DNA from 4 places in the Serratia sarumanii genome. Region 4 is predicted to be linked to each of the others. Evidence: riboswitches for the same ligand, from Rfam matches in the RefSeq annotation. Region 4 holds a riboswitch; each other region holds the start of a gene.
The links. A riboswitch is a leader RNA that binds a small molecule or an ion and turns the genes downstream of it on or off. The one in region 4 is predicted to bind thiamine pyrophosphate.

Region 1 (7,587 bases), 1.6 Mb from region 4:
TTCCGGATCGAACACCGGCAGCTTGTCGACGTCGGCGCGGCAGGTAACAGGGGAGCTGAAACGCGGGCCTTCGCCGGCTTCAAAGTACAGGCCGAGCCCCATGGCGTCGGGAATGGTGAGAATGTCGGAGAACAGGATGGCGGCGTCCAGCGCATAGCGGCGCAGCGGCTGCAGCGTGACCTCGCAGGCCAGCTCCGCGTTCTTGCACAGCGACATGAAATCACCGGCCTGGGCGCGGGTCGCCTTGTACTCCGGCAAATAACGACCGGCCTGGCGCATCATCCATACGGGGGTCACATCCACCGGCTGGCGCAACAGCGCGCGCAGGTAGCGATCGTTCTTCAACTCAGTCATTTATGGGGCTCCCTTAATAATCTGCCGGCCATTGTACATTATTCTGCCCGGCACAGCGCCACGGTGTCCTCAATCAACCGGCGCGCCACGGTACCGGGCGGCGGCAACAGCGGCAGCTGGTCGTAGCGATACCAGCCGGCGTTGAGCAGCTCCTTGGGATCGTGACGAATTTCCCCCTGATGGTAATCGGCCATAAAGGCCATCATCAGCGAGTGCGGGAACGGCCAGGGTTGTGAAGTGACGTAGCGCAGGTTCTTGATTTCGATATTGCTCTCTTCCATCACTTCGCGCGCTACCGCCTGCTCCAACGTTTCGCCCACTTCGACGAAGCCGGCCAGCACCGTGTGGATACCGCCGCGATGGCGCACGTGTTGCGCCAGCAGGATCTGATCCTCGCGCCGAATGGCGACGATCACGCAGGGTGCAATCTGCGGATAGTAGCGCTCTTTGCAGTGGCCACACAGGCAGGCGCTCTCGCTGCGGCTGAGGTGCATCTCATGGCCGCAGTAGCCGCAATAGCGATGTGAACGGTAGAAATCCGCCAGCTGCACGCCGCGCCCGGCAAGCTGAAACAGACCGCGATCCAGATCCAACAGCTGACGCACCGAGCCCATCTCCCGCGGCATCGCCTGGCGCACCAGCCAAACCGGCGCCCCCGCCCACTCACCGATGGTGCGCGCCATACGGCCCTGCAGCCCGAGGGTGGCGGCCGTCCCCGACGGCAATTCACCGTTCGGTAACCAAAGTTTGCTTTCATGGCTGACGATCCACCAGCCGTTTTCATTGCCCGTTAATGCAAGTTCCATATCGTTGTTGCACAACCTCAGCTTCACTGGCACTCTACGAATCGGCTTTGTTACATTTTAATAACTTACCGGTTACTTTTATTACTTACACGGAGTCAAACATGCTCAACCGTTTGGAAAGGCTGACTCAGCGCGTTGGCGGTAGTAATGAATTAGTTGATCAATGGCTTCAGGCCCGCAAGCAGTTGCTGGTCGCCTACTGCACGCTGGTAGGCCTCAAACCGAATAAAGAAAAGCATACGCCGCTGAATGAAAAAGCGCTGGAGAACTTTTGCCACAACCTGGTGGATTACCTCTCCGCAGGGCATTTTCATATCTATGACAGAATTATCAAACAAGTGGAAGGCGCAGCCAGTCCGAAAATGTCGCTGGCGGTGAACATCTACCCCAAGCTGTGGGCCAATACCGAACAGATCATGGCGTTCCACGATCGCTATACCGAAGTGGATATCGATCAGGAGGTTTGTCTGGAATTCCACCAGGCCTTGTCGGATATCGGCGAAACGCTGGCGGCGCGCTTTGCGCTGGAAGATAAGCTGATCCTGCTGGAGGCGGAAGCCGCGCAGCAACCGCAGCCGGATCCGGCGCGTTAAAATTTTATAGTTTTTTTTCTTATCCCTCCTATACTGGGGGGCATCTTGTCGGAGTGCCTAGCGCCTGATTTGTTCATCGAATCAGCCAGGCTGAGACCGTTAATTCGGGATCCGCGGAACCTGATCGGGTTAATACCCGCGAAGGGAACAAGAGTAATCTATCGCCACAGGCACGGCCTTCCCCTTGCGGGCGCCCTGCCTTATCGGCCACCATCATTACTCCCTCCGAGCTCCAGACAAGCAACTTTCCCAACCCAACACACTGGTAGGAACTTGCTATGTCTAACGTTAATCCACCGCGCGCCCGTAAAGCGCAACGCGAAGCCGCCCAGCAGTTTATCGACACCCTGCAAGGCATGGCTTTCCCGAACTCACGCCGTATCTATCTGCAAGGCTCGCGCAGCGATATCCAGGTGCCGATGCGCGAAATTCAGCTCAGCCCGACCCTGCTCGGCGGCAGCAAAGACCACCCGCAGTATGAACCCAACGAGGCGATCCCGGTGTATGACACCGCCGGCCCCTACGGCGATCCGCAGGCCAAGCTCGACGTGCACGCCGGTCTCGCCAAACTGCGCGCCGGCTGGATCGACGCGCGCGGCGATACCACTACCCTCAGCGGCGCCAGCTCCGGCTTCACCCAACAGCGGCTGGCGGACGAGGGGCTGGATCATCTGCGCTTCGAACATCTGCCGCTGCCGCGCAAGGCGCTGCCGGGCAGGCGCGTGACCCAGCTGCACTATGCCCGCGCCGGTATCGTCACCCCGGAGATGGAGTTCATCGCCATCCGTGAAAACATGGGGCGCGAGCGCATTCGCGGCGAGGTGCTGCGCCACCAGCACCCGGGCCAGAGCTGGGGCGCCAATCTGCCGGACAACATCACGCCGGAGTTCGTGCGCCAGGAAGTGGCCGCCGGCCGCGCCATCATTCCCGCCAACATCAATCACCCGGAGGCGGAACCGATGATCATCGGCCGCAATTTCCTGGTGAAGGTGAACGCCAATATCGGCAACTCGGCGGTCACGTCGTCGATCGAAGAAGAGGTGGAGAAGCTGGTGTGGTCCACCCGCTGGGGCGCGGACACCGTGATGGATCTCTCTACCGGCCGCTATATTCACGAAACCCGCGAGTGGATCCTGCGCAACAGCCCGGTGCCCATCGGCACCGTGCCGATCTACCAGGCGCTGGAGAAGGTCAACGGCGTGGCGGAAAACCTCACCTGGGAGATGTTCCGCGATACGCTGCTGGAACAGGCGGAGCAAGGGGTCGACTACTTCACCATCCACGCCGGCGTGCTGCTGCGCTACGTGCCAATGACCGCCAAACGCCTGACCGGCATCGTGTCGCGCGGCGGCTCGATCATGGCCAAATGGTGTCTGTCGCACCATCAGGAAAACTTCCTCTATCAGCATTTCCGTGAAATCTGTGAGATCTGCGCCGCCTACGACGTTTCGCTGTCGCTCGGCGACGGCCTGCGCCCCGGCTCGATTCAGGACGCCAACGACGAAGCCCAGTTCGCCGAGCTGCATACGCTGGGCGAGCTGACCAAAATCGCCTGGGAATACGACGTGCAGGTAATGATAGAAGGCCCGGGCCACGTGCCGATGCAGATGATCCGCCGCAACATGACCGAAGAGCTGGAACACTGCCACGAAGCGCCGTTCTACACCCTCGGCCCGCTGACCACCGATATCGCCCCGGGCTATGACCATTTCACCTCCGGCATCGGCGCGGCAATGATCGGCTGGTTCGGCTGCGCCATGTTGTGTTACGTCACGCCGAAAGAACACCTCGGCCTGCCGAACAAAGAGGACGTCAAGCAGGGCCTGATCACCTACAAGATCGCCGCTCACGCCGCCGATCTGGCCAAAGGCCATCCGGGCGCGCAGATCCGCGATAACGCCATGTCCAAGGCGCGTTTCGAATTCCGCTGGGAAGATCAGTTCAATCTGGCGCTCGATCCGGCCACCGCCCGCGCCTATCACGACGAAACCCTGCCGCAGGAGTCCGGCAAGGTCGCCCACTTCTGCTCGATGTGCGGGCCGAAATTCTGCTCGATGAAAATTTCGCAGGAGGTGCGCGACTACGCCGCGGCCCAGGAAGCCGCCAAGCCGATCGAAGTGCAGCTGACCGGCATGGAGAAAATGTCCGCCGAGTTCCGCGCCCGCGGCAGCGAGCTGTATCACAGCGCCGGCACCCTGCAAGAGGAGACAAGCAATGACTGATATCACGACCCCCTTCCCGGCTACGCCCCACAAGCTGGGGCTTTACCCGGTTGTCGACAGCGTGGAATGGATCGCTCGCCTGCTGGAGGCCGGCGTCACCACCATCCAGCTGCGCATCAAGGACCTGCCTGACGAGCAGGTCGAAGCGGATATCGCCGCCGCCATCGCGCTGGGCCAGCGTTATCAGGCGCGGCTGTTCATCAACGACTACTGGCGGCTGGCGATCAAGCACGGCGCTTACGGCGTGCATCTGGGCCAGGAGGATCTCGATACCACCGATCTGGCGGCCATTCACCGCGCCGGGCTGCGGCTGGGCGTGTCCACCCATGACGACGCCGAGTTGGCACGCGCGCTGGCGGTGAAACCTTCCTACATCGCGCTGGGGCACATCTTCCCCACCCAAACCAAAGACATGCCTTCGGCGCCGCAGGGGCTGGCGGAGTTGAAACGCCACATCGCCGGCCTGGCGGATTACCCGACGGTGGCGATCGGCGGGATCAGCATCGATCGCGTACCGGCAGTGCTGGCGTGCGGCGTCGGCAGCGTGGCGGTGGTCAGCGCCATCACCCAGGCGCCGGACTGGCGCGCGGCGACGGCCGAGCTATTGCGGCTGATCGAAGGCGAGGATCCGAACGATGCTTAACGATCAGGAATTCCTGCGCTACAGCCGCCAGCTGCTGCTGGAGGACGTCGGCCCGGAAGGCCAGGAGAGGCTCAAGCGCGCCACGGTGCTGATCGTCGGTTTGGGCGGGCTCGGTTCCCCGGCTTCGCTGTATCTGGCCGCTGCCGGCGTCGGCACGCTGCTGCTGGCCGACGACGACCAGCTGCATGTCACCAACCTGCAGCGGCAAATCCTCTACCGCAGCGCCGATACCGCCACCGGCAAGGCGGCGCTGGCGCAACGCCACCTGCAGGCGCTGAACCCGTTGGTGGAATCCATCCCGCTGGCGCAGCGGCTGCAGGGGCAAGCGCTGCGCGACGCGGTCGCCCGCGCCGATCTGGTGCTGGACTGCTGCGACAATATGGCGACCCGTCATGAGGTCAATGCCGCCTGCATCGCCGCCGCCAAGCCGCTGATCAGCGGCAGCGCGGTCGGTTTCAGCGGCCAGTTGCTGGTGCTCGAGCCGCCCTATGCGCACGGCTGCTACGCCTGCCTGTACCCGGAGCAGGAAGAGCCGCAGCGCAACTGCCGCACCGCCGGGGTGCTCGGCCCGGTGGTGGGCGTGATCGGCACTCTGCAAGCGCTGGAAGCCATCAAGATGTTGGCCGGTATGCCTTCCTCCCTCAGCGGCAAGCTGCGGCTGTTCGACGGCAAGCAGCAGAGCTGGAGCACGCTGCAACTGAGCCAGGCCCGCGCCTGCCCGGTATGCGGAGGCGCGGCATGAAGATCCGTCTGAACGACCAACCTCTGGAGCTGGCGCAGCCGCTCAGCGTCGCCGCCCTGCTGACCCAGCTGGAACGCCACCAGCCGGGCACCGCGCTGGCGATCAACCAAACCATCATCCCGCGCGCCGACTGGGCCGACCATCAGGTGCAGGACGGTGACGACATTTTGCTGTTTCAAGCGATCGCCGGAGGCTGACATGCTGAAAATCGCCGATACCACTTTTACCTCGCGCCTGTTCACCGGCACCGGCAAGTTCGCCACCCCGGCGTTGATGCTGGAGGCGCTGGCGGCCTCCGGCTCACAGCTGGTGACCATGGCCATGAAGCGCGTCGATCTGCGCGGCGGCAACGACGCCATTTTGGCGCCGCTGCAGCGGCTGGGCGTAAGGCTATTGCCCAACACCTCCGGCGCCAAAACGGCCGCCGAAGCGGTGTTCGCCGCCCGGCTGGCGCGCGAAGCGCTCGGCACCCACTGGGTGAAGCTGGAGATCCATCCCGATGTGAAATACCTGCTGCCGGATCCGATAGAAACGTTGAAGGCGGCGGAAACGCTGGTGAAAGACGGTTTTGTGGTGCTGCCCTACTGCGGCGCCGATCCGGTGCTGTGCAAACGGCTGGAAGAGGTGGGTTGCGCGGCGGTGATGCCGCTCGGCGCCCCTATCGGCTCCAACCGCGGTCTGCGCACCCGTGACTTCCTCGAGATCATCATCGAGCAGGCCAAGGTGCCGGTGGTGGTCGACGCCGGCATCGGCGCGCCGAGCCACGCGCTGGAAGCGATGGAGCTGGGCGCCGACGCGGTGCTGGTGAATACCGCCATCGCCGTAGCGCGCGACCCGGTGCAAATGGCACGGGCGTTTCGCCTGGCGCTGGAGGCCGGCGAGCTGGCGCGCAGCGCCGGATTGGGTGCCAGCCAGCGCGGTGCGGCCGCCTCCAGCCCGCTGACCGCCTTCCTCAGCCAACCAGAGGAGACGCAGTGATGGCCGACGATTTCAGTAGCCGCTGGCAACAGCTGGATTGGGACGACATTACGCTGCGCATCAACGGCAAAACCGCACGCGACGTGGAACGCGCGTTGACCGCCGACAAGCTGACGCGCGACGACTTTATGGCGCTGATCTCCCCCGCCGCCGCGCCGTATCTGGAACCGCTGGCGCAGCGCGCGCAGCAGCTGACCCGTCAGCGCTTCGGCAACGTCGTCAGCTTCTATGTGCCGCTGTACCTTTCTAACCTGTGCGCCAACGACTGCACCTACTGCGGCTTTTCGATGAGCAACCGCATCAAGCGCAAAACGCTGGACGCGGCGGAGATCGCACGCGAGTGCGAAGCCATCAAGGCGCTGGGGTTCGAGCACCTGTTGCTGGTCACCGGCGAACATCAGAGCAAGGTTGGCATGGACTATTTCCGTCAGCACATTCCGGCTATCCGCCGCCACTTCAGCTCGCTGATGATGGAAGTGCAGCCGCTGGCGCAGGACGAGTACGCCGAACTGAAAGCGCTGGGCCTGGACGGCGTGCTGGTGTATCAGGAAACCTACCATCCGGCCACCTATCTGCAGCACCATCTGCGCGGGCAGAAGCAGGATTTTCATTGGCGCCTGGCCACGCCGGATCGCCTGGGGCGCGCCGGGATCGACAAGATCGGCCTCGGTGCGTTGATCGGCCTGTCCAACAGCTGGCGCACCGACTGCTACCTGCTGGCGGAACATCTGTTCTACCTGCAGCAAACCTACTGGCAGAGCCGCTACTCGATCTCGTTCCCGCGTCTGCGCCCCTGCGCCGGCGGCATTGAGCCGGCGTCGATCATGAGCGAGCCTCAGTTGGTGCAGCTGATCTGCGCCTTCCGGCTGTTCGCGCCGGACGTTGAGCTGTCGCTGTCTACGCGTGAGTCGCCGTACTTCCGCGATCACATGATCCCGGTGGCGATCAACAGCGTCAGCGCCGGATCCAAGACGCAGCCCGGCGGCTATGCCGACGACGTGCCGCCGGAGTTGGAACAGTTCGAGCCGCACGACGGCCGCACGCCACAGCAGGTCGCCGAGGCCATCAGCAACGCCGGGCTGCAGCCGGTGTGGAAAGACTGGGACGGTTATCTGGGACGCAGCACGCAATAAGCGGCAACGTTTACCGCCGCGTGAAGAAAACGCTGGAGCGGCCGCGCAATGCCGAACGCCGGCGCTGGCGCCGGTAACCTCCCCGGCTATAGTGACCTTGCCGACCGCCAAACCCG
Region 2 (7,587 bases), 530 kb from region 4:
GCGTATCCGCTTCGGCGATGGCCTCGTCCTGCGCCAGCTGCTCGATCAGCACGTCCGGCTCGGCGGCATAGCTGCGGCCGAAGATCGCCCGGGTCTGCGCGTCGATATACCCCAGTTGATCGCCCTCCTTGCCGCCGCCGCCGAAGTAGTTGCGATCCCGCTGATCCACCAGCGCGAAGATGCTGCGGCTGACGGAAACCCGCGGCTCGCGCGCATGGCCCGCCTCTTGCCAGGCGGCGCGGTAGGCGCGGATCTGCTTGGCCTGCTGGATATGGAAGGGTTCGCCGGTTTCGTCGTTCTTGAGCGTCGAGCTTTGCAGGTTCATGCCCAGCTTCGCCGCCCAGACGGCGGTGGCGTTCGAACCGGCGCCCCACCAGATGCGGTCGCGCAGCCCGGCGGAAAACGGCTCCGGCCGCAGCAGCCCGGGCGGATTCGGGAACATCGGCTGTGGATTGGGCTCGGCGAACCCTTCGCCGCGCAGCGCTTCCAGGAACACTTCGGTATGGCGACGGGCCATGTCCGCGTCGCTCTCGCTGTCGGCCGGGGCATAGCCGAAATAGCGCCAGCCGTCGATCACCTGCTCCGGCGAGCCGCGGCTGATGCCGAGCTGCAGCCGCCCGCCGGCGATCAGATCCGCCGCGCCGGCGTCTTCCACCATGTACAGCGGATTTTCATAACGCATGTCGATCACGCCGGTGCCGATCTCGATGCGTTGGGTTTTGGCGCCGATGGCGGCCAGCAGCGGGAACGGCGACCCCAGCTGGCGTGCAAAGTGGTGTACGCGAAAATAGGCGCCGTCCGCCCCCAGATCTTCGGCGGCGACCGCCAGATCGATGGACTGCAGCAGCGCATCCGCCGCGGAACGGGTGCCGGACTGGGCGGAAGGCGACCAGTGGCCAAACGAGAGAAAACCAATCTTTTTCATCGGGAATCGTCCTCAAAGGCAAAATCATCGGCCTACAGTGACAAAAATCGCGCGCTCTGCGCCAGCAAAATCGCCCCCGATCGCACTAAACGAACCGATTGCCGCCGCGCCGCCCGGCGATTGTAATCAAAAAACAAATGTCGTATAACAAGCAGCTCCGAGGGGTGTCCTGTTACGGGCTGAGATGGCGCAAGCCGAACCCTTTGAACCTGATCTGGGTCATGCCAGCGAAGGGACGGTTAGGCAACAACGCTCTCACCCGTTGCCTGTTCATACCCCAGCGTGCCCGGATCTCCACTGACTCAAGGAGGTCCCATGTCCATCACCACCCTGTTCGAAAGCGGTCTTTACGGCCGGCTGCGCCAACATGCCGGCAGCCACTGGCAAGATTACGTTGATCACCCGTTTCTGCAGCAGCTGGCCGCCGGCACCTTGCCCGAACGCGCGTTTCGCCGCTACCTGACCCAGGACTATCTGTTCCTGCTGCACTTCGCCCGCGCCTACGCGCTGCTGGTCAGCAAGCTGCGCACCCTGCCGGAGATGCGCGCCGCTACCGCCTCGCTCAACGGCATCGTCGCCGAACTGCCGCTGCACGTGGCCTACTGCGCCGAATGGGGGCTGAGCGAAGCGCAGATCGCCGCCCAGCCGGAAGCGGCGGAAACCATGAACTATACCCGCTACGTGCTGGATATCGGCCATGCCGGCGACGCCCTCGATCTGCTGGCTGGCCTGCTGCCCTGCGTGGCCGGCTATGCCGAAATCGGCCTGCGGCTGCTGCACGATCCCGCCACCCAAATGGAGGGCAATCCTTACGCCTCCTGGATCCGCAACTACGGCGACGAGGGCTATCTGGCCGGCGTGCGCGCCGCCATCGAGCTGCTGGAAACCGTCGGCCACCAGCGCGGCGCACAAGGCCGCTTCACCGAGCTGGCGCAGATTTTCACCACCGCCACCCAGCTGGAATCGGCATTTTGGCAAATGGGGCTGAACGCCTCATGACCACCCCGCGTCTCCCGCCCGGCATCCAGGTGCGGGATCTCAGCCTGCGTTTCGGTCAGCAAATCGTCTTCGACCGGCTGAGCTTCGACATCGCCGGCGGCAGCTTCGTCGCCCTGCTCGGAGCCAGCGGCGCCGGCAAAACCAGCCTGCTGAAGATCATCGCCGGCCTGGCGCAGGCCACCTCAGGCACGGTGACCGGCAGCGACGGTTTGCCGATCGCCGGGCGCATCGCCTACATGGGGCAAAAAGACCTGCTCTACCCGTGGCTGACCGTCGAAGAAAACGTCGCCCTCGGCGCGCGGCTGCGCGGCGAAACGCCGGACCGGGCGTGGGCGGCGCACCTGCTGGAACGCGTGGGCCTGGCCGCTCATGGCCGCAGCCTGCCCGCCGCGCTGTCCGGCGGCATGCGCCAGCGCGCCGCCATCGCCCGCACGCTCTATGAACGCCAGCCGATCGTGCTGATGGATGAACCCTTTTCGGCGCTGGACGCCATCACCCGCGCCGAGATCCAGAGCCTGGCCGCCGAACTGCTGGCGCAAAACACCGTGCTGCTGATCACCCACGACCCGATGGAAGCCTGCCGCCTGAGCCACCGGCTGCTGGTGCTGTCGCCCTGGCCGCTGGGCCTCGACGATACCCACCGCATCAGCGGGCGGCCGCCGCGTGCGCCGGATGACGCCGGCCTGCTGAAAAGCCAGGCCGAGCTGCTGCAGCAGATGGTGAGGGCCGCGCAATGAATATCGCCAAAGAGCGCGGCCTCACCCGCCTGCGGCGCGGGCTGACGGTGTTCGTCGGCCTGCTGCTGCTGTGGTGGCTGGCGGCGCAAAGCGGCATTCCGGCCTTCCTGCTGCCCACGCCGGGCGCGGTGGCGCAGGCGCTGTGGGACGGGCGCGGCTATCTCACCTGGCACACGCTGATCACCGCTTCGGAGATCGTCAGCGGGCTGGCGCTGGGCGTGCTGCTCGGCGCGGCGCTGGCGCTGTGCATGATCTTCTCGCCACGCCTGCAGCGCTGGCTGATGCCGCTGGTGCTCACCAGCCAGGCGATACCGGTGTTCGCCCTGGCGCCGCTGCTGGTGCTGTGGTTCGGCTTCGGCATGAGCGCCAAGGTGGCGATGGCGGTGCTGGTGATTTTCTTCCCGGTGGTGTCGGCCTTTTTCGACGGGCTGCGCCGGGTCAACAACGACTATCTCGATCTGGCGCGCACGATGCGCGCTTCGCGCTGGGCGCAGCTGCGGCACGTGCGGCTGATGGCGGCGCTACCGGCCTTCGGCTCCGGCCTGCGCATGGCCGCCGCCGTCGCGCCGATCGGCGCCATCATCGGCGAATGGGTCGGCTCGGCCGAAGGGCTGGGCTACGTGATGCTGAACGCCAACGCGCGCATGCAGACCGACGTCTGCTTCGCCGCGCTGTTTATTTTGGTGCTGATGACCGTGCTGCTGTGGGCCGCGGTGGATGCGCTGCTGCGGCGCCTGATCGCCTGGGCGCCGGAAAACGACTGATGATTGCAACCATAACCAGGGATAAAGGAACGACCATGATCAAACAAACCCTCTGCGGGCTGCTGCTCGGCGCCGCCATCACCGGCCAGGCCGGCGCGGCCGAAAAGCTGACGCTGGTGCTCGACTGGTACATCAACCCCGATCACGCGCCGATTATGGTGGCCGAGCAGATCGGCGCCTTCAAGGCCGCAGGGCTGGACGTCAAGATCGTGCCGCCGTCCGATCCGGCGCTGCCGCCGCGGCTGGTGGCCGCCAAACAGGCCGACCTCGCCATCACTTACCAACCGCAGCTGCATTTCTTCGCCGATCAGGGCCTGCCGCTGATGCGCGTCGGCACGCTGATCAACACGCCGCTGAATACGGTGATCGCGCTGGATAAAAACATCACGTCGCCGGCGGATCTCAAGGGCAAGACGGTGGGTTACTCGGTCAGCGGCATCGAACAGGCGACGCTGGCCACCATGGTCGAACACGAACACCTCAAGCCGCAGGACATCAAGCTCATCAACGTCAACTTCCAGCTGACCAGCGCCCTGCTGGCGGGCCAGGTCGATGCAGTGATCGGCGGCTACCGCAACATCGAAGCGCTGGAGCTGAAGCTGCAGGGCAAGACGCCGGTGGTGTTCAACGTCGAAGATTACGGCGTGCCGGCCTACGACGAGCTGATCATCGTCGCCCACCGCGATGCGGTGAACGAGCCGAAAATCCGCAAGTTCCTCGCCGCGCTGAAGCAAGGCAGCGACTACCTGCACGCGCACCCGCAGGACACCTGGCTGGCGTTCGCCAAGGCGCACCCGGAGCTGAATACCGAGCTGAACAAACAGGCGTGGCAAGCCAGCCTGCCGCTGTTCGCGCGCGATCCGGCCAAGCTGGATCGCGCCCGCTACCAGACTTACGAACAGTTCCTGTTCGACAACAAGCTGATCAAGAAAATCACCCCGGTGGAACAGTACGCGGTGGAGCTGGATTAACGAGGCGGAACAGCTGCTGCAGGCGTGCAGCGGCTGTTCGCTTTGGTTGCGATACCCTATGCGTCGGGCTTATCATCGCGCTCTGTCGAAAGAAACAGTGGGACGAAAATGGCCACGCTCAGCCGCACAGAACTCGCCGAACTTAATGTGTTCTCCATCATTTGCCGCAAGAAAAGTTTCCGGTTGGCGGCCGTGGAGCTCGGCGTCAGCACATCGGCTCTCAGCCACGCCATGCGTTCGCTTGAAGAGCGCCTCGGCGTAAAGCTGTTGAACAGAACCAACCGCTCGGTCGTTCCCACACCGGCAGGCGTGGCCCTGGTAACCGAACTCGATCGCGGATTCGACTACATCAAATCCGCCCTCTCGACATTGGAACCGTATCGCGATGAACCCATCGGCCACCTTCGCCTGAACATTCCGCATGATGCGCTCGATTTGCTCATCGCCCCCGTCATGGAAAGCTACGCCCAAACACATCCCAAAATAGCGCTGGAAGTGGCCGTCAATAACCATCAGGTAGACATCATCAAAGAAGGCTTCGACGCCGGCATCCGGTATGGCGAGATCATCCCCAAAGACATGATTGCCGTTCCTCTGACCGGCAGTCTGAAATGGGTCGTCGTCGCCGCTCCGGCCTATCTGGCAAAATATGGCGCGCCAGGCTCACCGTCGGAGTTGAAAGATCACAGTTGCATCAACATGCGATTGGGAGATGGCGCGGTATATCAATGGGAATTGGGCAACGATGAGGCGTTTTGCCGGTTGCCGGTGAATGGGCAATATATTTTCAGTGAAACCTCAATGATTATCAAAGCGGCGCTCGCCGGGCTGGGGTTGGCCTACTGTCTGGAAATGCAAATCGATGAACACTTGCGCACTGGCGAATTGCAATGCGTCATGCCCCATTGGTCGCATCTCAGCGCCCCCTTTATGATGTACTACCCCAGCCGCCGCCAGCTGCAACCAGGATTGCGGCCTTTGATTGAGCTGATAAAAGCGCGGCATCGCTCCCCTGGTTGATATCGGCTCAACGCTTCGTCAAAAAACATTCAATGCATTGTATTGTATTCTGTCAGTGATGTGCGGGAACGTTGAAATAAGGGTGTTCGTCCGCACGCAATATTATCCAGCCTGAGATAAAACATAGTGACACCGTCGCTTGAGCCATGAATGTTTTATTTCAGTGACCGGTTAATCACGCCTATCATTTACAGTGAGCGCAGTATGAACGCATTATATTTTGATCTGGAAGAAAGGAAAAAACACTTTCCTGACACCGCCGACTCTCTGATCGTCGATATGTACCTTGATGATACGCCGCAGGGCAGCGTCCGCCTGTTTCGCGTTTATGCCGAGGTTCCCGCACACTACCACCAACAATGTGATGAAATCTTGAACGTCGTGGAAGGCGCGCTGGAGTTTCAGGCCGGCAACGATGTCAAAAGAGTTTTAGCCGAAAACCAAATGGTGATATTTAAACGAAACACCGTTCACAGCATCAATCCTTTTAACGGCAAGCCCGTATATTTTTTATCTATCGATACACCTCGTCGGGAAGCCTCTGACGTGCACTTTATTAATCCTGCTCACGAACATTTAAAATTCATCAGCCATATTGGGTAAAGAATATGCGTAATTCACAACACCGGTTCACCAATGACGGCAACGCGATGCCTGCCATCGGATTCGGCGTCTGGCAGTCGCGAGGAGATGAATTGATCGGCGCCGTTCAATGCGCGCTTGATGCGGGCTATCGCCTCGTCGATACGGCCGCAATCTATGGCAACGAATCTGAAGTGGGCAGCGCAATAAAAACTGCGGGCGTGTGCCGGGAAGATATATTCATCACCACCAAGCTATGGAACGACCGGCATGACGACGTTGAGAACGCCTTCAACGAAAGCCTGACCAAGCTCGGTTGCGACTATGTCGATCTGTATTTGATTCACTGGCCGGTATCCGGGCAAAACCTGTTCGTTTCCGCCTGGGATGCCATGATAAAACTCCGCGACAGCGGGCGAGTCAAAAATATCGGGGTAAGCAACTTTTCCATCGAGCAAATACGCCGCCTGGAGGCTGAAACCGGCGTCCTGCCCGCAGTCAATCAACTGCAAATCCACCCTTTTAATCAGCAACGAGAGTTGGTTGATTGGCTGCGCACTCAGGGGATCATCACGCAGGCCTGGAGCCCGCTTGGCCACGGCAACCAAAACATATTAACCCACCCCGTCATCTTGAAAATTGCCGAACAGCAGCATAAAACCCCTGCCCAGATCGTATTACGCTGGCTGTATGAAAACCAAATCATTGCGCTGCCGAAATCCAGTACGCCGCAAAGAATACGGGAAAATATTGATATCTTTGACTTTAACCTGTCCACATCCGAACTGTCGGCGATAAACGCACTGGATCGCGGCCTCAACGTCGGCAACGATCCCGACGCCTTCAGGTAGCCGAGGCGGCCGGCGGCGCCACCGTCACCTCACCCTGGCCGCTGCGCTGCAAGGCCGCCTTCACCAGCCCGTTGGCCTTGCAGCGCTCGATAAAATCGTTCACGTAGGCGGCGCCCTGCGTTTTTTGCCGCGGCACCGCCATTGCCTGGCGGATAGCGGTGAAATGCCCGTCCAGCACCCGGTAGCCGGGATGGACGGCCGCAGCGGCCAGCAGCGGTTGGCGCACGCCGGCCGCCGCCTCCAGCCCCCGGTCGAAAAACAGCGCGATCGCCTCGGCAGAGGTTGCCGCCCGCACCAGTTGCGCCTGCTGCAGCGTGCGCGATAAAAACAGATCGTACGCCGCCCCCTGGCCGACCGCGATGCGCACCTCCGGCCTGTCGAGCTGCGCCACCTCAAAGTAAGGCGCGTCGTTCGCCACCAGGTAAGTCCCCTCGATGATCACGTACGGCTCGCTGAAGGCGATCTGCGCCGCGCGCACCGGCTCGATGGCCATAAACGCCAGGTTCCAGGCGCCGCTGTCCAGGTCGGCGAACACCTTGCCCGCCGCGTCATAGGTGACCAGTTCGAGCGCCACGCCCAGCTCCTGGGCCAGCGCGGCGGCCAGCTCCACCGAAGCGCCTTGCGGTTTGCCGCCGGCTCCGGCCTGCGCCAGCACCGGATTGCCGTAGTTGATCGCCGCGCGCAACACGCCTTGCGGGGCCAGATCGTCGAGTACCGCGGCGGGAATCGTCTGCATAC
Region 3 (7,587 bases), 2.1 Mb from region 4:
TCCACCTCCTGGAAGGCGTCGGTGCCGATCATCGAGGAGGGCACCTGACCGGTGATGCACACCAGCGGAATGGAGTCGAGCTTGGCATCGGCGATGGCGGTGACCAGGTTGGTGGCGCCCGGCCCGCTGGAGGCGATGCACACCGCCGCTTTGCCGTTGGCGCGCGCCATGCCCTGCGCCATAAAGCCCGCGCCCTGTTCGTGGCGCGCCAGCACGTGGTGAATACGGGTGCTTTGGCTCAGCGCGTCATACAGCGGCAGCGCGGCGCCGCCGGGGATGCCGGCGACGGTGGTGATACCCTGCCGCTCCAGCAGATGAACGATCAATTGTGCGCCGGTGAAGCTGGTGCCCGGTTGAGGCGTGCCCGAAGTTGCCATGTTCCTGTCCTTTCTCAAGGCCGGTGAGCTTTGCTGGGCAGGGTGCTAAAACAAGAAACCCCGCCCGGTTTGCGCCGGCGGGGTTTGGGAATCGATGCGTTGATTCGGACCCTACGGCGCATTGCCGATGACCACCACCACACGCACGACGACCACCGCGGCTGGTAGCGCGGTAACTAGTAGGGTCGAAGTCAGCGAGGATGCGATCACAGGGAACCTTATCATCAGTAAAAAAAGTCAGGTTTTTATAAAAGCACAGGCGCAAAATTCGCACAACAGGTTTATTGGCGCAGCATAAAAAACGCGCGTCAGATCACGCTTTACCCGAAATGCCCAGCACGCGCGCTTCGGGCGCGCTGCCGTCCAGCAGGGCCTGCGTCGGGCCGTCGTAGTAGATGCGTCCGTCGACCACCAGCAGCGTGCGCGGCGCGATGCGGGCGGCGTCGTCGAGGTTGTGCGACACCATCAGCAGCGTCAGGTTGCGCTGTTCGCACACCGTCTGCAGCAGCTGCAGCATCTCGTTGCGCAGCGCCGGATCGAGCGCCGAGAAGGGCTCGTCGAGCAGCAGGATCGGCCGTTGGCGAATCAAACAGCGCGCCAGCGCGGCGCGCTGACGCTGGCCGCCGGAAAGCTGCGACGGCAGGCGCTCCAGGTGCTCCTCCAGGCCGACCTGACGGGCGATATGCGCCCGCCGTTGGCGCTGCTGTTCAGTCAAGCGCAGACCGGGATCCAACCCCAGCCCGATGTTCTGCGCCACCGTCAGGTGCGCGAACAGGTTGTTCTCCTGAAACAGCATCGACACCGGCCGTTTGGCCGGCGGCGTGGCGGTGTGGTCTTCGTCGTTCAGCAGCAGCCGGCCGCTGGCCGCCGGCAGAAAACCGGCGATCAAACTCAGCAGGGTGCTTTTACCGGCGCCGCTGGGGCCGAGCACCGCGACGCGCTCGCCCGGCTGGATGCGCAGATCAAAGCGCATCGGCAGGTGTTCATACAGATAGGTCAGTTTTTCAAGCGTCAGCATGGCGCCCCGGTAAGCGTTCGATCAGGGTAAACAGCAGGAAACACAACAGCAGCAACAGCAGCGCGGTCACCGCCCCGTCGTTGCTGCGGTAGGCGCCTATCTGCTGATACAGGTAAAAAGGCAGGGTACGGAAATGCTCGTTGCCAAACAAGGCGACCACGCCGAAATCGCCGATCGACAGCACGCAGGCGAAGGCCAGCGCCTGCGCCAGCGGGCGACGCAGCGCGCGCAGTTCGATCAGCCGCAGCCGCTGCCAGCCGTGGATATCCAGCGACAGGCACAGCGGGTTGTAACGTTCGGCGAGGTCGCGCATCGGATTCTCCAACACCTTCAGCGCATAAGGCACCGCCATCAGCGCATTGGTGAGGATCACCAGCGCATAGGGCGACTGCGGCAGCCCGATCGTATCGCTCAGCAGCAGGAAGAAGCCGGTGGCCAGCACGATGCCCGGCATCGCCAGGATCACCATGCCGCTCAGCTCCAGCGCCTGGCCGCCGCGCAGATGCTGCCGCAGCTTCAGTTCGCGGCTGCTCCACAGCAGCATCACCGTGAGCGCCACGCACAGCACCCCGGCGCCGAGGGCGATGCGCAGCGACGTGAACAGCGCCTGCCACAGCACCGGCTGGCGCAGCACGCTGACGACGGCCTGATTGGCGCCGTCGGCGATCACCGCCAGCAGAGGCGGCAGCAGCAGCAGCAGCGCGGCGGCGATCAGCAGAAAATCGCCGACGCGCCGCCACAGGCTGTCTTCCGGGTTGCGCCAGCGCTGGGCGTGGGTATGGCCCACCGGCAGCGCCTGACTCAGCCGCTGGCTGATCAACACCAGCCCCAGACAACAGCTTAACTGGATCAGCGCCAGCATGGCGGCGCGACCCAGATCGTAGTCGTAACTCAGCGCCTGGTAGATCGCCAGTTCGATGGTGGTGGCCTGCGGCCCGCCGCCCAGCGACAGCACGGTGGCGAAGCTGGCGAAGCACAGCATGAAGATCAACGCGCCGCTCGGCAGGATCTGGCGGCGCAGCGCCGGCCATTCGACGAAACGGAACTGCTGCCAGCCGTTCATGCCCAACTGGGCGGCCAGCTGGCGCTGTTCCACCGGGATATTCTCCAGCGCCTGCAGCAACAGGCGGGTGGCCAGCGGCAGGTTAAAGAACAGGTGCGCCAGCAGAATGCCCTGCAGGCCGTAGGGCGAGAAGCCATACTCGATGCCCAGCCAGCCGCACAGCGTCGCCAGCCAGCCTTGGCGCCCATAGACGCTGAGCAGGCCGAACACCGCCACCAGCACCGGCAGCACCAGCGTCATAGCGCACAGCCGCAGCAGCAGCTGCCGGCCGGGGAAACGGCGGCGATAGAGCGCGCGCGCCAGCAGAACGGCGGGCAGCACCGAAATCAGCGCCGACAGCAGCGCCTGCCAGAAGGTGAAGCGCACCACGTGCCACAGGTAGCTGTCCTGCCACAGGCCGCGCCAGTCGCTGTCCGGCGCGTGACGCCACAGCGAGCCCATCGCCAGCGCGGCGACCAGCAGGATCACGCCGGCGGCCAGCAGCCCCGGCCAGAGCCAGCGGGGGATCAGCGGCTGACGGCGGTTTGCCATGCCCGGATCCAACCGCCGCGTTGTTTGGCCACCTCTTCGGCACTGTATTGCAATGCAGTATGCGGCACGTTCATCTGCTCAAAGCCGACGGGCAGTGGGGTGTTGATCACCGGATACATCCAGTTGCCGGTCGGGATGGTATTCTGGAAGGCCGGCGTCACCATGAACTGCATGAAGCGCTCCGCCAGCTCAGGCTGTTTGGCGGCCTTCAGCTTGCCCGCCACTTCCACCTGCAGGTAGTGGCCTTCGCTGAACGTGGCGGCGGCGTAGCTGTCTTTCTTCTCTTCGATAAGATGATAGGCCGGAGAGGTGGTGTAGCTGAGCACCAGATCGCCTTCGCCCTTCAGGAACAGGCCGTAGGCTTCGCTCCAGCCTTTGGTGACGGTGACGGTCTTTTTCGCCAGCTGCTGCCAGGCGGCAGGCGCTTTGTCGTCATAGACTTTTTGCATCCACAGCAGCAGGCCGAGGCCCGGCGTGCTGGTGCGCGGATCTTCGTAGATCACTTTCCAGTTGCGATCGCTGCTGACCAGCTCCTGCAGGCTTTTCGGCGGGTTCTTCAGTTTTTCTTTGTTGTAGACGAAGGCGAAGTAGCCGTAGTCGTAAGGCACGAAGGTCGCGTCCTGCCAGCCGCCCGGCACCGTCAGTTTGGCGGTGTCGACGCCGCTCGGCGCGAACAGGCCGGTTTGCTGCGCCGCCTGCAACAGGTTGTTGTCCAGCCCCAGCACCACGTCGGCGGCGCTGTTCTTGCCTTCCATGCGCAGGCGGTTCAGCAGCGAGACGCCGTCTTCCAGCGCGACGAACTTCAATTCACAGTCGCACTCGGCTTCGAAGGCTTTTTTCACCGCCGGGCCTGGGCCCCAGTCGGCGGCGAAGGAATCGTAGGTGTAAACCGTCAGCGTCGGCTTGGCGAACACCGGCGCGGCGCACAGCAGCAATAAGCAGGGCAGATATTTTTTGACCACGTTGCACTCCTGAAAAATAAGGGGGCAAGGGCATCTGAGGGGGCGAGGCGGCGTCGCCGGTTCGCTGGGCTCAAATCCCTCCGCCGGTATTGACCGGATCAGGTTCGACGGGTGTGCTCTCAGCGGAAAATCGGGCTTATCACGCGGCCCGACTTACCGCACCCCGTTGAGACGGCGCTATTGTAAAGATTAACCGACCCGGGCGAAAGGCGCTTATGCCTCCGGCGGGGCAAACCAGGCGGACTTGAAGTCGAACCAGCCGAGGGTGTTCATCCGCACGCCGCGCATGCTGCGCTGGCCGTGCAGCTGCAGCCAGTGGTGGAACAGCGGATGCAGCTGGTGGTTGCTGACCAGACGCTGGCAGAACTCGGCCAGCGGCAAGCGGTTGGCGCGCCACAGCGCCGCGTCCTGCGCCAGATCTTCGTTCATGCAGTGCTGCACCAGCGGCAGTTCGTACAGCGTGGCGAACAGCGAAAACTCCAGCGGCAGGTAGAAGTTGGCGCTGCCGAGCCACAGATCGCTGCGCGCGTCGCCCTGGTGCCAGGTGGCGTAATCCACGCTTTGCACAATCAGGCGGATGCCGTGCTGCGCCAGCAGCGGTTCGATCGCCTGGCGAATGGCGTGAAACTCCGAATGCTCATTGAAGTGGGTCATCGTCAGTTCGGTCAGGCCCGCGGGCTTGGGCTGCTGCGCCAGTGTGCGGTTGTGGTGCCAGCGCGGCAGCAGTCCGTACGCCGGCGACCAATAGCGCTGGTAGAGCGGCCCGGCATGGCTCAGCAGCGAAATGGGGTTGATCAATTCGCACAGCCAACTGCGAATGGCGGGATCGGCGGCCAGCGGGGAGCGCTGATCGAACAGCAGGAAATAGCAGCCCTCTTCCAGCCGGCTTTCCAGCTCGCTGTTGCCGGTTTCATCGCCCTGCAGCTGCACGCCGGAGTGCACCAGCTCTTCGGAAAACTCCGGCAGCACCCAGATGTTCACCTCGTCGATCAGCGCCCGGTAGCCGAAATAGTCGTCGAAGGCGTGGATCTTCATCTGGCTGGGATGGTTGCGCACCATGCGGTAGGGGCCGGTGCCGACCGGATGGCGGGCGAAATCAGGCAGTTCGCGCCATTCGCGCGGCAGGATCATGGCCTGCACGCTGCCCAGCAGCCAGGGCAGCCAGTGGTCGGGGCTGCGCAGCTGCACGTCGATCACGAACGGCGTCGGCGAGGTGACGCTCTCGATATGCGAGAACAGCGGTTGCGAGGTCAGACGTGAGAGGGAAGTGATGACGTCCGCCATCTCCAGCTCGCGGCCGTGATGAAAATGGATCGCCGGACGCAGGTAAAACCGCCAGTGCAGCGGCGTCAGCGCCTGCCAATGGTGAGACAGATCGGACTCGAGTTCCCCGTTTTCCTCATTTATGCGCGTCAGGCCGTTGAAGATCTGGCGCGCCAAATGGGTTTCCGAACGCCGCAGCGCCGAGCCGGGCAGCAGGTTGTACAGCTGCCGGTAGTAGAGCACCCGCAGGATATGTTTTCCCTGGCGGAAGCTGCGCCCCAACTGCGACAGCAGCATCTGGCGCACCACGTTTTTGTCGCCCACCAGCTGCACCAACTGATCGATGCGGTCCTGTTCCAACAGCTCCTCGGCCCGCTGTTGCTGCAGCGCCAGGCCGGTGTAGTGGAAGGTTAGCCGCGAACGTTTGCCGCGCCCCGACTCCGCCTGCCAGGTGAGCCAGCCCTCTCGCTGCATGGCGCTCAGCAGGGAGCGCACGTGGCGCCGCGAGCAGCTCAGCACCTCCGCCAGATCCTGCAGCGTGGTGTCGGTGGTTTCACCGTGGCAGCGCTGCCACAGACGGATGAACTGCTGCTGCAATCGGGACGTGGACATAAAAGAGGAACGCTCCTGCCTCAACTCGTCAATTTTTCTTTCCCTATATTACGCCGATAATTTTCATCAATGAAAGGGGGAGGGCGTAATGATGAAAGCTTTCTTATCCAGACAGTTCTACCAGCGCTATTTCAGCGCGGTGCGCCGCCAGCGCGCAGACTGGCTGAGCGTGGTGCCCGAGCAGGCGCGGCTGGCGATGCTGGCGCACCTGACGCAATGGGATATCAAAGAGATGACCGATAAGCAGTATCGCGAGCACCTGTAGGGGCTCCGGCAACCAATTTCTGAGTAATGGTGCTGTTTCACCAGCCAGTGGGGCGACCCACTGGTTTTTTTATGCGTGGTCATGGCAATGCGCTTGCATTTTTCTCGCCGTGGCCTAAGGTTCTTTTTTCTGCTTTGAGGTCAGGGAAGACGATATGCAACGCCTGAGCCGGTTGTCACAGCGCATCAATCCCATCTTTGCCGCATTCCTGCTGATTGCTTTTCTTTCTGGCATCGCCGGCGCGTTGCTGACGCCGACGCTCAGCCTGTTTCTGACCACCGAGGTCAAGGTGCGGCCGCTGTGGGTCGGGCTGTTTTACACCGCCAACGCGGTGGCCGGCATCGTCGTCAGTTTTCTGCTGGCCAAACGCTCCGATACTCGCGGCGATCGGCGCAGGCTGATCCTGCTGTGCTGCCTGATGGCGGTCGGCAACTGTCTGCTGTTTGCCTTTAACCGCGACTACCTGACGCTGATCACCGCCGGGGTGCTGATGTCCGCCGTTGCCAACACCGCCATGCCGCAGATTTTCGCGCTGGCGCGGGAATACGCCGACAGCGAGGCGCGTGAAGTGGTGATGTTCAGCTCGGTGATGCGCGCCCAGCTATCGCTGGCGTGGGTGATCGGCCCGCCGCTGTCGTTTGCGCTGGCGCTCAGCTACGGGTTCACCGTGATGTTCCTGATCGCCGCCGCTACCTTCGCGGTCTGCGTGCTGCTGGTAGGATTCATGCTGCCTTCGGTGCCGCGCGCGGCGGATGGCGAAGGGTTGCGGGAAGGCGCTTCCGCGCCGATTGCGCCCGCCAGCGCCTGGCGCAATCGCGATGTGCGGCTGCTGTTCATCGCCTCGATGCTGATGTGGACCTGCAATACCTTGTACATCATCGATATGCCGCTGTATATCACCGCCGATCTCGGCCTGCCGGAAGGGCTGGCCGGGGTGCTGATGGGCACCGCCGCCGGGTTGGAGATCCCGGCGATGCTGTTGGCCGGTTATTACGTCCAACGCTTCGGCAAACGCAACATGATGCTGCTGGCGGTGGCGGCGGGCGTGCTGTTTTATCTTGGGTTGACGGTGCTGGAGAGCAAGCCGGCCCTGATCGCGCTGCAGTTGCTCAACGCGGTGTTTATCGGCATCGTCGCCGGTATAGGCATGCTCTATTTTCAGGATTTGATGCCGGGCCGGCCGGGCGCCGCCACCACGCTGTTCACCAACAGCATCTCTACCGGGGTGATCCTGGCCGGGGTGCTGCAGGGCGCGCTGGTGGAGAATTTCGGTCATGGCTCGGTGTATTGGATGGCGGCGCTGTTGGCGCTGGCGGCGCTCGGGATGAGCGCCAAAGTGCGTGAAGTGTGAGGTCAAACGACGGCATTCTTGATGCAAGTCATTGAGAAGGCTGAACCGGACGCCCAAGCTGAAGACATATGGCGCGCGATCGTTGCGCCCACGCCCATCTCGCTATTGAGATGCCGCCTTGTCGTTTAGAACAGTGGGAACGTTA
Region 4 (7,587 bases):
GAGTTCTCGCGCCTGATGATCCGCGACGGCATCGCCGGGCGCATCATTCAGATCAACTCCAAGTCCGGCAAGGTCGGCAGCAAGCACAACTCCGGCTACAGCGCCGCCAAGTTCGGCGGCGTGGGGCTGACGCAGTCGCTGGCGCTCGATCTGGCGGAGTACGGCATTACCGTGCATTCGCTGATGCTCGGCAACCTGCTGAAGTCGCCGATGTTCCAGTCGCTGCTGCCGCAGTACGCGCAAAAACTGGGCATCGCGCCGGATCAGGTGGAGCAGTACTACATCGACAAGGTGCCGCTGAAGCGCGGCTGCGACTACCAGGACGTGCTGAACACCCTGCTGTTCTACGCCAGCGACAAGGCCTCTTACTGCACCGGCCAGTCGATCAATATCACCGGCGGCCAGGTGATGTTCTGACGCCATCGACGCCCCCTTCCGCGCAAGGGGGCCTAAGGAGAACCCCATGACTCAAGCTCTGATCGCCTTCGCGCTGCTGGCCTGGCTGCTGCAAATCGCCTTTGGCTGGTGGCAACTGCAGCGCTTCAACCGCGCCTTCGACGGCCTGTGCCGGCTGGGCGCCGTTGGCGTCGGCCGTTCCGGCGGCCGCTTCCGCCCGCGAGTGGTGCTGGCGCTGGCCTTCGACGCCGATCGACGGGTGTGCGGCAGCCTGTTGCTGCGCGGCCTGACCGTTTTCGCCCGGCCCCGCCCGCTGCCTCGATTGCACGGTTTGCATCAGCGGGATTTGCACCCGGATGTGATCTTCCCCGAGGATCGCGCATGCCAGTCTGCACTATCGTTAGCGATTGAACCCAAATCGTGATATTTTCACATTAAAAGACATTACCTTTCATAGTGAATTATTCAGCGAGGGGAAATGCCCAACTCTTGTGAACGGGAATCGCGATGAAACCAAAGCAGCGGCAGGCCGCTATCCTTGAATATCTGCAGCGGCACGGCAAAACGGCAGTGGATGCCCTGGCCGAGCATTTCTCCACCACCGGCACCACCATCCGCAAAGATCTCACCCTGCTGGAAGAAGAAGGCGAGGTGATACGTACCTACGGCGGCGTGGTGCTCAGCCGCGACGACGGCGATCAGCCGATCGACCGCAAAACCCATATCAACACCGAGAAAAAACGCCACATCGCCAGCGCCGCCGTGGCGCTGATCGCCGACGGCGACTCGCTGATCTTCGACGCCGGCAGCACGGTGCTGCAGATGGTGCCGCACCTGGCGCAGTTCAATAACATCACGGTGATGACCAACAGCCTGACCATCGTCAACGCGCTGGTGGAGCTGGACAACGATCAGACCATCCTGATGCCCGGCGGCACCTACCGCAAAAAATCGGCCTCGTTCCACGGCAGCCTGGCCGAATCGGCGTTTCAGCAGTTCAGCTTCGACAAGCTGTTTATCGGCGCGGACGGCGTCGATCTCAACGCCGGCGTCACCACCTTCAACGAAGTGCACAACGTCAGCAAAGCGATGTGCGAAGCCGCCGGCCGCATTATTCTGTTGGTAGACTCCTCGAAATTCGGCCGCAAGAGCCCGAACGTGGTGTGCGAACTCAGCGCCGTCGACACGCTGATCACCGACCGAGACATCAACCCCGATTACCTCGCCGCCCTGCAGGCGAAAGGCATCAATATCCTTCTGGTAGGAGACCCTGATGAGTAACGCCAACGCCCTGCTCGCCTTCGCCCGCGAAACGCTGGAGATCGAGCTGACCGAAGCGCAACGCCTGCTGGCGCGCCTGGACGACAACTTCGTCAGCGCCTGCGAACTGCTGCTAAACTGCCGTGGCAAAGCGGTGATTTCCGGCATCGGCAAATCCGGCCACATCGGCAAGAAAATCGCCGCGTCGCTGGCCAGCACCGGCACACCGTCGTTCTTCGTGCACCCGGCAGAAGCGCTGCACGGCGATCTCGGCATGATCGGCGCCGACGACGTGGTGGTGTTCATCTCCTACTCCGGCCGCGCCAAAGAGCTGGATCTGATCCTGCCGCTATTGGCGGAGAACGGCATTCCGGTGATCGCCGTCACCGGCGGCAAAGAGTCGCCGCTGGCGCAGGCCGCCGCCTGCGTGTTGGATATCGGCGTCGAGCGCGAAGCCTGCCCGATGGGGCTGGCACCGACCTCCAGCGCGGTCAACACCCTGATGATGGGTGATGCTCTGGCGATGGCGCTGATGCGCCAGCGCGGTTTCAACGCGGAAGATTTCGCCCGCTCGCACCCGGGCGGCAGCCTGGGGGCGCGCCTGCTGAACCGCGTGCATCACCTGATGCGCACCGGCGATCGCCTGCCGCGCGTGAGCGAAAGCGCCAACGTGATGGAAGCGATGCTGGAGCTGAGCCGCACCGGGCTCGGGTTAGTGGCGGTCTGCGACGCGCAGCAGCGGGTGGTGGGCGTGTTTACCGACGGCGACCTGCGCCGCTGGCTGGTGAAGGGCAACAGCCTGCAGGATCCGCTCAGCCCGGCGATCACCCGCCCCGGCTATCGGCTGCCGGAGCAGTGGCGCGCCGGCGAGGCGCTGGAGGCGCTGCACGAACAGCACATCAGCGCGGCCCCGGTGGTCGATATGGACGGCGTGCTGGTGGGGGCGCTCAACCTGCACGATCTGCATCAGGCCGGCATCGGCTGATCAACGCCGGGGGGCGCCATCACCGGCGCCCCCGGTCAGATCATTTCCAGTCGGGATTGTTCTCGAACTGCTGCTTCAGCAGCGCCTTCATGTCGTCATCCGGTTTGCCGAGCCACTGATACTTGGCGTATTTCTTCGGATGGTCGACGGCTTCCGGCCGGTCTTCCACCGCCACCCGCACGCCCCAGGCCTGGGATTTGTCCGCGCTGAACGCCACGATCAAAAAGTTGTTGCCGCAGTCGTGCGGTTTGCACAGATTGCCGACCAGATACTCTTTGCCCTTCCAGCTCAGGTTCTGCGCCGGCGTCGAGGTGCCGACGCCCTTGCGCGCCCAGCCCGGCATCCGCGCCTGGCCTTTCACCATGTTTTGCCAGCTGGCCTGATACCCCGGCTGCTGAATCAAATCCGACGTGGTGACGATCTGCTGAGCAAAGCTGCCCGCGCTGAAGCTGAGCAGTGCGCCGAAGAGGGCGCAACGCAGCGCCTGGTGTCCCGTCATAGTCCTTCTCCCTAGGTTAAATCAGGTTTCGCCCATAAAACCGGGCCTGAACTAGTCAGACCACGGTTGCGGCAAAAAGTTGACTCACCACCAGGCGTGGAAATGATGCACCGGCCCGATGCCGTGCCCCACTTCCAGCGTGTCCGCCTGTTGCAGTGCTTGTTGCAGGTAGTCCTTGGCGGCGGCCACCGTGGCCGCCCAGTCGGCATGGCGCGGGCGCAGCGCCGCCAGCGCGCCCGAGAGCGTGCAACCGGTGCCGTGGGTGTGGCGGGTGGCGACGCGCGGCGCGGTAAAGCGCTGCTCGCCTTCTGCGGTAAACAGCCAGTCCGGGCTCTCGCTTTCGCTCAGGTGGCCGCCCTTCATCAGCACCGCCCGGCAGCCCATCTCCAGCAGCGCCCGCCCCTGCTCGCGCATCTGCGCTTCATCTTCCGCCGGCGCGCACGCCAGCAGCGCCGCCGCTTCCGGCAGGTTCGGCGTAATGATCGACACCAGCGGCAACAGCTCGCTCCGAATAGACGCCACCGCCTCCGGCGCCAACAACGGATCGCCGCTTTTCGCCAGCATCACGGTGTCCAGCACCACGAATTCCGGCCGGTAATGGCGCAGCCGTTCGGCCACCGCCTGCACGATGTCGGCGTTGGCCAGCATGCCAATCTTGACGCTGTCGATGCGCACGTCGCTGAACACCGAGTCCAGCTGCGCGGCGACGAACGCCGGATCGATGTAATACACCGACTGCACGCCGCGGGTATTCTGCGCCACCAGCGCGGTGATCACCGAGGTGCCGTAGGCGCCAAGCGCCGAGAAAGCCTTCAAATCGGCCTGAATGCCGGCGCCACCGCTGGGATCGGTGCCGGCGATGGTCAGGGCGTTAATGCGTTTCATCACAGATCCTCCCCGCGCAGCTGATACAGGGCGTCGAGGAACGCCGGCGTAAAGCTGCCCGGCCCGGTGGCCTGTCTGGCCGCGAGGCCGCCGCAGTGGGACATCACCCGGCAGGCGGTCGCCACGTTGTCCAGGCGATCGCCCGGCAGGGCGCAAAACGCTGCCACGACCGCCGACAGCGCGCAGCCGGTGCCCACCACCCGCGTCATCAGCGGGGAACCGCCTTCGATCGCCCAATCGCGTTGGCCGTCGGTGACGTAATCCACCGCGCCGGTGACCGCCACCACCGCGCCGCTGCGCTGCGCCAGCTCACGCGCGGCGGGCAATGCCGCCAGCGAATCGTCGCCGCTGTCCACGCCGCGGCCGCTGGCCAGCAACCCGCTGAGCGCCATGATTTCCGAGGCGTTGCCGCGTATCGCCGCCGGTTTCTCGTCCAGCAGCTGTTTAGCAAAGGCGGTGCGGTAGGAGAGCGCGCCGACCGCCACCGGATCCAGCGTCCAGGGCTTGCCGGCCTGATTGGCGGCGGCCACCGCCACCCGCATCGATTCGGCGCGCAGCGCATTGAGGGTGCCGACGTTGATCAGCAGGCCGTCGGCCAGCACGCTGAACTGCGCCGCCTCTTGCGGCTCCACCACCATCGCCGGGGAGGCACCCAGCGCCAATAGCACGTTGGCGGTCAGCGATTGCACCACTTCGTTGGTCAGGCAGTGGATCAGCGGAGGCCGCTGTTGGAATTGGGTCAGACAGGCCGCGGCGCGCGCGCCGGGTAGTGCATCAGGTCGAGCGATCATATTCCTCCCAACCGGCGTTCAAGAAGGCGGCGCCGGCTGGGCGGCCGTGACTTCCCTACGCTGGCATTATCCAGATCAGGTAATACGGGTATTTCTCAGCCTTCACGTAGAAGGGCACCCCGAGTCATGAAAATCAATAGGTTGTGATCAACGTTGCGTTAATCCCTGCAGGGGATCATGCCAGCGGCGACGCAGACAAACAAGCGAATAAATTGGCCCGGCAGGCATACACCGCGCTATGCGCTATAGTGAGCACAAACCACCGGGAGATGCCATGCAGATAAGACCCTATCAAGAAACCGATCGCCCCTTTCTGCGCACGCTGTACCTGGCGTCGCGCAAGGCGGCGTTCGGCTGGCGCGATACCTCAAACTATCAGTTGGAAGATTTCGACGGCGCGACGCTGGGCGAAGCGATTTGGGTGGCGGAAGACGGCGGCACGCTGCTGGGATTCGTCTCCATCTACCGCGAAGACAACTTCATTCATAACCTGTATGTCGATCCCCATCAGCCGCCGCGCGGCGTCGGCAGTGCGCTGCTGCAGGCGGCGGAAGCTACCTTCACCGCCACCGGCTCGCTGAAATGCCTGGTGAAGAATGAAAAGGCGCTGGCGTTCTACCGCAAACACGGCTGGCGCATCATCTCTACCGGCAACGACGGCGAAGAAGATTATTACCTGCTGCATTCGCCGGCCCGCTAACGCCGCCTTTCCCGTCACAGAACTCATTAATGATAATGGATTTCATTATCATTTAAGCATACCCTTCCTTGTCTCTCTCAATGAACTTTGCAAGGAAGGTTATGCAACATCAAACGGATACACGCTTCCCCGATGCCGCGGCGGCGGACTACGATCGCCGTATTCTGACCCTGGTGCCCGGCTATCAGTTTGCTCAGTCGCTGCTGACGGCGACGCTCGCGCAGACGCTGCCGAATGACGCCACGCTGTTGCTGGCCGGCTGCGGCACCGGCAGCGAACTGTCGGCGCTGGCCGCCGCCAACGCCAGCTGGCGTTTCAGCGCAGTGGAACCCTCCGCCGGCATGCTGGCGGCCGCGCGCGCCAAGGCCGAAGCCGCGGGTTATGCACAACGGGTGAGTTTCCAGCCCACCTTGCTGCAACAAGCGCCGCAAACCCGCCACGGCGCGGCGGTGTGCTCATTGGTGCTGCACTTTATCGCCGACGATGGCACCAAACTGGATTTCCTGCAGCAGTTGGCACAGCGCCTCTCCCCCGCCGCACCGCTGCTGCTGTTCGACTATCAACCGGAGGGCCTGCCCGCCAGCCACTACCAACACTGGCTGCAAAGCGCCGGGCACTCGGCGGCGCAGGCGCAGGAGGTGATCGAACGCACCCGCCGCAACTGGCACCCGATGACGGCGGCACGCAGCCGTCTCCTCCTGGCGGAAAGCGGCTTCACCGCGCCTCAGCAGTTGTGCGGTGCGCTGGGCTTCCAGCTTTCACTGCTCCACCGCCGCCGCTGAGGGCGGCATGCCGCGCAGCGTCAGCCGCCAAAACAGCAGCGCGCTCAGGCTGACGCCCGCCCCCAGCCAGCAGACGCCGCTCCAGCCCGCCCAGGCGTACATATGGGTGCCGGCAAAGGCGCCCAGACCGCTGCCGACGGCGTAAAACAGCATGTAGCAGCCCACCAGCCTGCTGTGCGACTGCGGGTGCGCGCTGAAGATCATGCTCTGGTTCAGCACGTGGATCGCCTGGCCCGCCAGATCCAGCAATACGATGCCCGCCACCAGCCAAACCAGGCCGCTGCCGAGTAAACCGAGCGGCAGCCAGGCCAGCGTCAGCAGCAGCAGACACACGCCGCTGGCCACCTGCCCCAGTCCGCGATCCGCCAGATGCCCGGCGCGCACCGCCGCCAGCGCGCCCACCGCGCCGACCAGGCCGAACGCCCCCACCGCGGCATGGGTGAAGTTGAACGGCGCCTGACTCAGCGGCAACACCAGCGAACTCCAAAAGAGGCTGAAAGCGCCGAACATCAGCAGCGCCAACATGCCGCGAATTTGCAGCGTGCGGTCATGCAGCAGCAGGGTCAGCATTGAACGCAGCAGCGCGGGATAGCTCAGCGTACTGGGAGCGGTGCGCGGCGCAGGCAGCAGGCGCGACAGGATCGGCAGCAATACCAGCGTCACCCCGGCAGAGAAGAAGTACACCGTGCGCCAGCCGCCGACATCCGCCAGCGCGCCGGACAGGGTGCGCGCCAGCAGCAACCCCAACACCACTCCGCCCTGCGCCGCACCAACCACCCGCCCGCGCTCCTGCGGCGCCGCCAGTGCTGCGGCGAAAGCGATCAGCCCCTGCGTCATGGCGGTACCCAATAAGCCTACCAGCAACATCCCCGCCAGCAGCCAGGGCGCGCTTTGCGCCCAGCCCACCAGCAGCAGCGCGCCGATCAGCCCCAGCTGTTGCCCCGCCAGCAACCAATGCCGGTTCAGCCGATCCCCAAGCGGCACCACCAACAGCAGCGCCAGCGCGCAGCCCAGTTGGGTCACGGTGATCACCATGCCGACCGCCGCCAGGCTGATGGAAAAATCATGGGCGATGGCGTCCAGCAGCGGCTGCGCATAGTAAACGTTGGCCACGCTAAAGGCGCTGGCGGCGGCCAGCAGCAGCACCAGAGGGGCCGGCAGGCGCCCCAGCGCCGCACAGGGGGGATCCAGCAGTTTGTCGCTCATCGCATACCTCAATCTAGTTTCATTATTAAACCCAATGAACTTTAGGCGCAGAGGTTTTATAATGCAACCAGAATGTGCAGTTG

Region 1: it holds a riboswitch for thiamine pyrophosphate, as region 4 does, so the genes downstream of both, thiC (phosphomethylpyrimidine synthase ThiC) here and thiM (hydroxyethylthiazole kinase) in region 4, are expected to answer to the same signal.
Region 2: it holds a riboswitch for thiamine pyrophosphate, as region 4 does, so the genes downstream of both, SSARUM_RS15280 (TenA family protein) here and thiM (hydroxyethylthiazole kinase) in region 4, are expected to answer to the same signal.
Region 3: it holds a riboswitch for thiamine pyrophosphate, as region 4 does, so the genes downstream of both, thiB (thiamine ABC transporter substrate binding subunit) here and thiM (hydroxyethylthiazole kinase) in region 4, are expected to answer to the same signal.

What each region holds. Positions count from the first base shown of each region.
Region 1 is NZ_CP124750.1:271,080-278,666, reverse strand. It holds gene hemE (uroporphyrinogen decarboxylase) at 1-354, opposite strand, end outside; gene nudC (NAD(+) diphosphatase) at 393-1,160, opposite strand; gene SSARUM_RS01275 (Rsd/AlgQ family anti-sigma factor) at 1,262-1,753, shown strand; TPP riboswitch at 1,793-1,917, shown strand; gene thiC (phosphomethylpyrimidine synthase ThiC) at 2,032-3,975, shown strand; gene thiE (thiamine phosphate synthase) at 3,968-4,618, shown strand; gene SSARUM_RS01260 (HesA/MoeB/ThiF family protein) at 4,611-5,360, shown strand; gene thiS (sulfur carrier protein ThiS) at 5,357-5,557, shown strand; gene SSARUM_RS01250 (thiazole synthase) at 5,559-6,338, shown strand; gene thiH (2-iminoacetate synthase ThiH) at 6,338-7,471, shown strand.
Region 2 is NZ_CP124750.1:3,208,808-3,216,394, forward strand. It holds gene SSARUM_RS15275 (LLM class flavin-dependent oxidoreductase) at 1-925, opposite strand, end outside; TPP riboswitch at 1,076-1,178, shown strand; gene SSARUM_RS15280 (TenA family protein) at 1,241-1,924, shown strand; gene SSARUM_RS15285 (ABC transporter ATP-binding protein) at 1,921-2,661, shown strand; gene SSARUM_RS15290 (ABC transporter permease) at 2,658-3,425, shown strand; gene SSARUM_RS15295 (ABC transporter substrate-binding protein) at 3,461-4,396, shown strand; gene SSARUM_RS15300 (LysR family transcriptional regulator) at 4,505-5,416, shown strand; gene SSARUM_RS15305 (cupin domain-containing protein) at 5,621-6,019, shown strand; gene SSARUM_RS15310 (aldo/keto reductase) at 6,025-6,849, shown strand; gene SSARUM_RS15315 (transporter substrate-binding domain-containing protein) at 6,842-7,585, opposite strand.
Region 3 is NZ_CP124750.1:719,696-727,282, forward strand. It holds gene ilvB (acetolactate synthase large subunit) at 1-377, opposite strand, end outside; gene ivbL (ilvB operon leader peptide IvbL) at 489-602, opposite strand; gene thiQ (thiamine ABC transporter ATP-binding protein ThiQ) at 691-1,395, opposite strand; gene thiP (thiamine/thiamine pyrophosphate ABC transporter permease ThiP) at 1,382-2,989, opposite strand; gene thiB (thiamine ABC transporter substrate binding subunit) at 2,965-3,951, opposite strand; TPP riboswitch at 4,009-4,127, opposite strand; gene sgrR (HTH-type transcriptional regulator SgrR) at 4,165-5,826, opposite strand; gene sgrT (glucose uptake inhibitor SgrT) at 5,915-6,091, shown strand; gene SSARUM_RS03345 (sugar efflux transporter) at 6,246-7,442, shown strand; gene SSARUM_RS03350 (DASS family sodium-coupled anion symporter) at 7,587-7,587, shown strand, end outside.
Region 4 is NZ_CP124750.1:3,740,915-3,748,501, forward strand. It holds gene srlD (sorbitol-6-phosphate dehydrogenase) at 1-417, shown strand, start outside; gene gutM (transcriptional regulator GutM) at 464-820, shown strand; gene srlR (glucitol operon DNA-binding transcriptional repressor SrlR) at 904-1,677, shown strand; gene gutQ (arabinose-5-phosphate isomerase GutQ) at 1,670-2,641, shown strand; gene SSARUM_RS17775 (inhibitor of vertebrate lysozyme family protein) at 2,682-3,140, opposite strand; gene thiD (bifunctional hydroxymethylpyrimidine kinase/phosphomethylpyrimidine kinase) at 3,225-4,025, opposite strand; gene thiM (hydroxyethylthiazole kinase) at 4,025-4,816, opposite strand; TPP riboswitch at 4,852-4,948, opposite strand; gene SSARUM_RS17790 (GNAT family N-acetyltransferase) at 5,091-5,516, shown strand; gene SSARUM_RS17795 (methyltransferase) at 5,618-6,298, shown strand; gene SSARUM_RS17800 (MFS transporter) at 6,275-7,504, opposite strand.